DNA from 2 places in the Hamadaea sp. NPDC051192 genome. Region 1 is predicted to be linked to the other one. Evidence: riboswitches for the same ligand, from Rfam matches in the RefSeq annotation. Region 1 holds a riboswitch; the other holds the start of a gene.
What was found. A riboswitch is a leader RNA that binds a small molecule or an ion and turns the genes downstream of it on or off. The one in region 1 is predicted to bind thiamine pyrophosphate.
Positions count from the first base shown of each region.

Region 2: another riboswitch for thiamine pyrophosphate. It lies ahead of AB0M47_RS19025 (ECF transporter S component); the one in region 1 lies ahead of thiE (thiamine phosphate synthase).

Region 1 covers NZ_JBFBAZ010000118.1:3,954-7,354, forward strand. The annotation lists gene AB0M47_RS32980 (thiazole synthase) at 1-5, opposite strand, end outside; gene thiS (sulfur carrier protein ThiS) at 8-199, opposite strand; gene thiO (glycine oxidase ThiO) at 196-1,173, opposite strand; partial or broken gene thiE (thiamine phosphate synthase) at 1,263-1,871, opposite strand; TPP riboswitch at 1,863-1,971, opposite strand; gene AB0M47_RS33000 (ATP-binding cassette domain-containing protein) at 2,162-3,401, opposite strand, start outside.
Region 2 covers NZ_JBFBAZ010000040.1:40,645-44,045, forward strand. The annotation lists gene AB0M47_RS19015 (TIGR03943 family protein) at 1-482, opposite strand, end outside; gene AB0M47_RS19020 (permease) at 479-1,489, opposite strand; TPP riboswitch at 1,545-1,689, shown strand; gene AB0M47_RS19025 (ECF transporter S component) at 1,781-2,371, shown strand; gene AB0M47_RS19030 (ABC transporter ATP-binding protein) at 2,371-3,401, shown strand, end outside.

The sequences.
Region 1 (3,401 bases):
TCCATGATCATCCTCCCTGCGCCGCGCTCAGGATCTCTATCGAGTCACCGTCGGCGAGGGGGTGCGCAGCCCATTCCCCGCGCGGCACGACCTCGCCGTTGACCGCGACGGCCACCCCTCTTTGCTCCGGCGTGACCACTGCGACCAGCTCGGCGACGCTGCCGGGCAGCTCTCGCTCGGTTCCGTTGACCGTGATCACCGGGCCGCCTCCACCAAGGTCACGACACGTTCGGCCGTCCACGGCGTCAGCGCGATCCCGTTGCGGTAGTGCCCGGCGGCGACCACCAGACCGGGCCGCACGACGTCGACGATCGGCAGGTTGTCCGGCGTCGCCGGCCGGAACCCTACGGTGACCTCGGCGAACACCGCCTCGCGTACGCCGGGCACCAGGGCGATCGCGTCGCTCAGCAGCTCGTGCACGCCCCCGGCGCTCGGGCGGGGATCGGTGTCCTCCGTCGAGGTCGCCCCGACGACCAGCTCGCCGTCCGGCCTCGGCACCAGGTAGACGTGGCGGCCGTGGACGTATCCGCAAATCAGGTGGGTCAGCGTCGGGCCGCCCCGCAGCCGCAGGGTCTCCCCGCGTACGGGGTGGATGGGCAGGCCGGTGAGGGCGGCGGTGCCGCAGCCGGCCGCGACCACGGTCACGTCGGCGTCCACCTCCGACAGGTCCCGCACCTGCCCAGCCGTGCCGGCCCCGGCCGCTCCGACGGCCGACGTCAGTCGCTCGACCAACCGGCGCGGGTCCACCTGAGCATCGATCTCCGTGTACGCCCCTGCGCGTACCCCTGGCTGGAGAGCGGGTTCCCGCTGCCGCACCTCGGCCGCGGACAGGGCGTCGACGGGAAGCCCGAGACTGTCCTGATAGGAGCGGTAGCGAGCGATCTCGGCCTGGTCGGCGGGGGTGACGCCGACCAGCAGCGAGCCGGACCGGGCGAAGCCGACGTCGCCCAGCTCGGCCGCGAAGGCCGGCCAGGCGCGGACCGAGGCGACCAGGAGTTCGGTGAGGCGGTGCTCACCGAACGCGGCCTCGGCGACCGGGGCGAGCATGCCGGCGGCCGCGTGCCAGGCGCCCAGCGCGCCGTCGCTGTGGACGGTGACCGTGTGCCCACGCTGGGCGAGCCGCCACGCGCACGCGAGCCCGATCGGACCGGCGCCCACCACCGCGACCCTCATCGCCGGGTCCCCTCAGACGCTGGATCAGGGTTCCCGGTCGAATCTCGACCGGTGGTTCGACCCTGATCCCTGATCTGCCGCCGATCGGCGGTGACCGCCGCGAGCAAGGCGGACGTGGCAGACGCGGGGTCGGCCGCGTCCCGGACCGCCCCGATCACCGCGATCCCGTACGCGCCCGCCGCGAGCACCGATGGAACGTCCGCCAGGGTGAGCCCGCCGATCGCGATGACCGGTACGCCCGCCGCCGCGCCGACCACGGCGATCAGCCCGCCGAGGCCGATGACGTTGGTCGCGACGTCCTTGGTGAAGCTGGGATTGACCTGGCCGCAGCCGAGGTAGTCCGCGCCTTCCGCGATGACCTGCCGGGCGCGTTCAGGAGTACGCGCACTCGCCCCGATCAGGCCGCTGCCGCCGAGCACCGTACGCGTCGCGTGCACCGGAAGGTCGTCGGCTCCGACATGGACAGCCGCGGTACGCAGGGCGACCGCGATGTGCGGCCGGTCGTTCACGACGCAGATCGCACCGCGCTCCGCGCACAACGGCGCGATCCTGCTCGCGAGGTCGTAGAGGGCACGATCGCTGACCGAGTCCTCCACGCGGACCTGGATCAGTGGCGCGCCACCGGAAAGGGCCGCCCGTGCGATGTCGACCGAGTCGGTCACCACGTGGAGCCGAGGGATGGGACGGGTAGCCCGCATTGCACTCCTCCCTGCGCCGGCATGATCCGGATCAGGTTCTACGGTCGGGGCTACCAAGCCCCCTCTCAGCCCGGTGCACCGGACTCCCGTGGGTTGTCCCGCGCAGAGTAAGCACGCTCGGTGGCGAAAGGCAAGCCGACCGTCACAGCCGTAACAGCGACCCCCTCCCCCCGCCCCCCTCCCCCACCCCCCTCCCCCCCGCCGCTCTACGCGTTGATCATGGAGTTAACTGTGGTCTCGACGGTGTGTCGAGGGTGCGAACTCCATGATCAACGCTAAGTGGGCGAGGGTCAGCGGACGTCCCAGACGGGGCCGGGCGTCTCGACCACCTCGTTGTCCCCCTGGAACACCACGAAACGGTCGAAGGACTTCGCGAACCACCGGTCATGGGTCACGGCGATCACCGTCCCCTCGAACTTCGCCAGGCCCTCCTGCAGCGCCTCCGCGCTGGCGAGGTCGAGGTTGTCGGTCGGCTCGTCCAGCAGCAACAACGTCGCCCCCGACAGCTCCAGCATCAGCACCAGGAACCGCGCCTGCTGCCCGCCGGACAGCGTGTCGAACTTCTGGTCGCCCTGCTTGGCCAGCTCGTACCGGTCCAGCGCCCGCATGGCCGCGTGCCGGTCCATCCCCTGGCGATGCTCGTCACCGCGCCACAAGATGTCGACGAGGGTACGCCCGAACAGTTCCGGCCGATCGTGCGTCTGCGAGAAGTGCCCGGGTAGGACACGTGCACCGAGCCGAGCCATGCCGCCGTGGGCGACCGGGGCGTGCGTACCGCCGTCCACGCTGGTCGTGATGCCTTCGGTCCCGCCCCGGGCCAGCAGCCGCAGGAAGTGGGACTTGCCGGTGCCGTTCGCGCCCAGCACGGCGAGCCGGTCGCCGTACCAGAGTTCCAGGTCGAACGGGAAGGTCAGGTTCTCCAGCTCCAGCTGCTCACAGATGACCGCGCGCTTGCCGGTGCGGCCCCCGGAGAGCCGCATCTTGATCTCCTGGTCCTTCGGGGGCAGCGGCGGGGCGCCGGCCTCCTCGAACTTGCGCAGCCGGGTCATCGCCGACTGATAGCGCGAGGCCATGTCCGAGTTGTACGCCGCCTTCTGCTTGTACATCAGCATCAGCTGGCGGAGCTTCTCGTGCTCCTCGTCCCAGCGGCGGCGGTCCTCCTCCATCTTCTCGTGCCGGGCGTACCGGGCGTCGTGCCAGCTCGCGAAGCCGCCGGGATGCACCCAGGCGGAGTTCCCCTCAACGGCCACGACCCGGTCGGCGGTCTGATTCAGCAGCTCCCGGTCGTGCGACACGTAGAGCACGGACTTCTCCGACTCCCGGAGCCGCTTCTCCAGCCAGCGCTTGGCCGGCACGTCGAGGAAGTTGTCCGGCTCATCGAGCAGCAGGACCTCCTCCGGCCCCCGGAGCAGCAGCTCGAGAGCGAACCGCTTCTGCTGGCCGCCGCTGAGCGTACGCACCGGGCGGTCCCGGGTGCGGTCCCACGGAAGGTCCAGCACGAGGGTGCTGACCGTGTCGGCGAGCACCTCG
Region 2 (3,401 bases), on a different contig from region 1:
AGGAAGCCCACGAGTTTCACCTTGCGGTCGCCGAGAGACACGCCCTTGTCGAAGACGGCTCGGGAGGCGTAGTCGAGGACGGTGATCGGCACGACGTCGCCTGGCGGCAACGGCGGATAGTCCGACTCGGCCGCCGTGGACAGTGCCGTGCCGGACTGGCCGGCGGCGTACGCCCCCATGGCGGGCGGCGCCACGAGCAGCAGGCCCAGCACCGGGGCGATGATCAGCCAGCCGACGAGCGGCCCGCCGTGCGCGTGCGCATGCCCGTGATCATGGTCTTCGGACTCGTCCTGCTCGGCCGCCTCCGAGCGGTACTCGTGCCACAACGTCATGACCGCAGCGGCGACCAGCAGCACGCCGGAGAGGATGAGGAACGGCCGCAGCCCCTCCTTGACATAGCGGAGATAGAGGTCGCCGAGGCTGATCTTGAGGACTGCCCCGCCGAGCAGCAGCATGATGACGGACTGCGCCTGCCGGTTCACAGGAAGACCACCCCCAGGAGGCCGGCCACCCCGGTCGCCACCGCGAAGGTGGCCGGGGCGAACCGGGTGGCGAACCGGCGTCCGAAGACGCCGGCCTGCATCGAGATCAGCTTCAGGTCGACCATCGGCCCCACCAGGAGGAACGCCAGCCGAGCGGTGAGCGAGAACTGCGACAGCGACGCGGCGACGAAGGCGTCCGCCTCCGAGCAGATCGACAGCAGCACGGCGAGCACCGCCAACGCCAGTACGCTCAGCACCGGCCGCTGCGCGACCGCCAGCAGCCACTTCTCCGGCACGAGCACGTTGATCGTGGCAGCCGCGGCGGCACCGAGGGCGAGGAAGCCGCCCGCGTGGATGATGTCGTGGCGGCAGGACGCCCAGAACGCCCGCGACTTCGACAGGTCGTCGAGTTCGGGCCGGTGCGGCAGCTTGATCCAGTCCGCCTTGCCGAGCCGCAGCCAGAGCCAGCCCATCCCGGTCGCCACGATCAGGCTGCCGATCGCCCGGAGGACGACCATCTGCGGCTGGCCGGGGAACGCGACCGCCGTCGCGGTGAGCACGATCGGGTTGACCGCCGGGGCGGCCAGCAGGAAGGCTAGCGCTGCGGCCGGGGTGACCCCGCGGCGCATCAGGGAGCCCGCGATCGGCACCGAGCCGCACTCACAGCCGGGGAGCACCACCCCAGCACAGCTGGCTACCGGAACCGCCAGGGCGGGGTGCTTCGGCAACGCCTTCGCCCAGAAGCTCCGGGGCACGAACACCGCGATCACGGCCGAGAGGACCACCCCGAAGACCAGGAACGGGGTCGCCTGCACCATCACGGAGACGAAGACCGTCGTCCAGGTGCTGATCCGGGGCCCGTTGATCAGGTCAGCGACCTGCGTACGGAACAGGACCAGGAGGACGAGGAGGACGGCGAGCACCTCGACTGAGCCGACCCGCCATCGTCGCGGTCCGTCCGGCGCTTCTTCGGCCGGCCGGGGCCGGGTCGGGGAGACGGTCGTCACGAACCCGTACGCTACCGGCCCGGAAGAGGTGTAACCTACGCGGCACAACTGAACATCAGACGGACAGGGGAGCGCACAGCGCTGAGAGTGCGTCCCGCCTTGGAGACAAGGCGGTCGCAGACCCTCGAACCTGATCTGGACAAGGCGTCGCCCTGGGGAGGGCCGCCGATGCCAGCGTAGGGAGTTCGGTCTTCACCTCATCGTTTGCGCCATGCCATCAATCCCTCCTTGGGATCATGAAGGCATGGCGTGCGTCTTCTCCTGGTTCCCCCCTCGAACTAGGAGTCGTCCATGAACAACACCGCTTACCGGTGGCGAACCGTAGACATCGTCGTCACCGCGGTCGTCGCCGTCGCCTTCGGCGTCGTCTTCTGGGCTTGGAACCAGCTGTGGTTCGGGCCGTTCAGCGCCGCCTTCGCCGGCTTCCCGCCGGCCGGAGCGATCATCACCGGCGTGTGGTTCCTGCCGGCCGTGCTCGCTCCGCTGATCGTGCGCAAGCCGGGCGCCGCCCTGTTCGCCGAGCTGGTCGCGGCCGTCATCTCGGCCCTGCTCGGCTCGGCCTGGGGCGTCACCGTCCTCTATTACGGCCTCGCCCAGGGCGCGGCCGGCGAACTCGGCTTCGCCATCGGCGCGTACAAGCGCTGGGGGCTGCCGAACGCGCTGCTCACCGGCGGTCTCATCGGAGCCGCCGCGACCGTCCTCGACCTGACCACCACCTCGTACGGCGAATGGTCGGCGGCGTGGCAGATCACCTACGCCCTGATCCAGATCGCCAGCGGCGCCCTCATCGCGGGCGCGGGCTCGTTCGCCCTTGCCCGGGGGCTGTCCAGCACCGGGGTGCTGGACCCGTTCCCCTCCGGGCGTACGCGCGAGCTGGTCTGATGCTGACCCTGGACGGGTACGGGTGGCGGCACGCCGGCCGCCGCGCATGGGCGGTCCGCGGCGTCGACCTGCGGATCGACCGTGGCGAACGGGTGTTGCTGCTCGGCCCGTCCGGGGCGGGCAAGTCCACGCTGCTCGCGGCGATCGCCGGGCTCCTGCCGACGTCGTCGGGCGAGGCCGAGGGCGTCCTGAAGGTCGAGGGCCGGCCCGGCATCGTCTTCCAGGACCCGCATTCGCAGCTGGTCATGCGCCGCTCCGGCGACGAGGTCGCGTTCGGGCTGGAGAACCTCGGCTGGCCCGTCGACCGGATCTGGCCCCGGGTCGACGAGGTGACGCGGGAGGTCGGCTTCCCGTACGGCCGCGATCGGCGTACCGACCAGCTCTCGGGCGGTGAACAACAGCGGCTCGTCCTGGCCGGGACCCTCGCGCCCCGGCCGGACCTGCTGCTGCTCGATGAACCCACGGCCAACCTCGACCCGCAGGGCGCGGCCCAGGTGCGCCAAACGCTCCGCGAGGCCGTCGAGGCCGAGGTCACGGTGGTGCTGGTCGAACATCGGATCGACGAAGTCCTGCCGCTCATCACCCGGGTCGTCGTCCTCGACCCCGGCGGCGGCGTCCGCGCTGACGGGCCCCCGTCGCTGCTGACCGGTCCGCTCGGCGACGAACTGGCCGCCGCCGGCGTGTGGGTCCCCGGCCATCCGGTCCCCGCGCAGCGCGCCTCGGCGTCACCCGGTCGCGCCTTGATCTCCACTCAGGAGCTACGGGTACGCCATCTGGCGTACCAGGATGTGCACGTTCGAGAGGGCGAAACCGTGGCCGTGACCGGCCCCAACGGCGTGGGCAAGTCGACGCTGGCCCTGGCCCTCGGGGGCCTGCAGCGACCGGCGGCCGGTGCGGTGGTGACGCCGGACGGCAAGCCGCACAAGTGGCGGGCGAAGGTGCTCGCGACGCGGATCGGATCGGTGTTCCAGAATCCGGAGCACCAGTTCGTGACCTCGACCGTACGCGACGAGCTGGCCCTCGGCGGCAC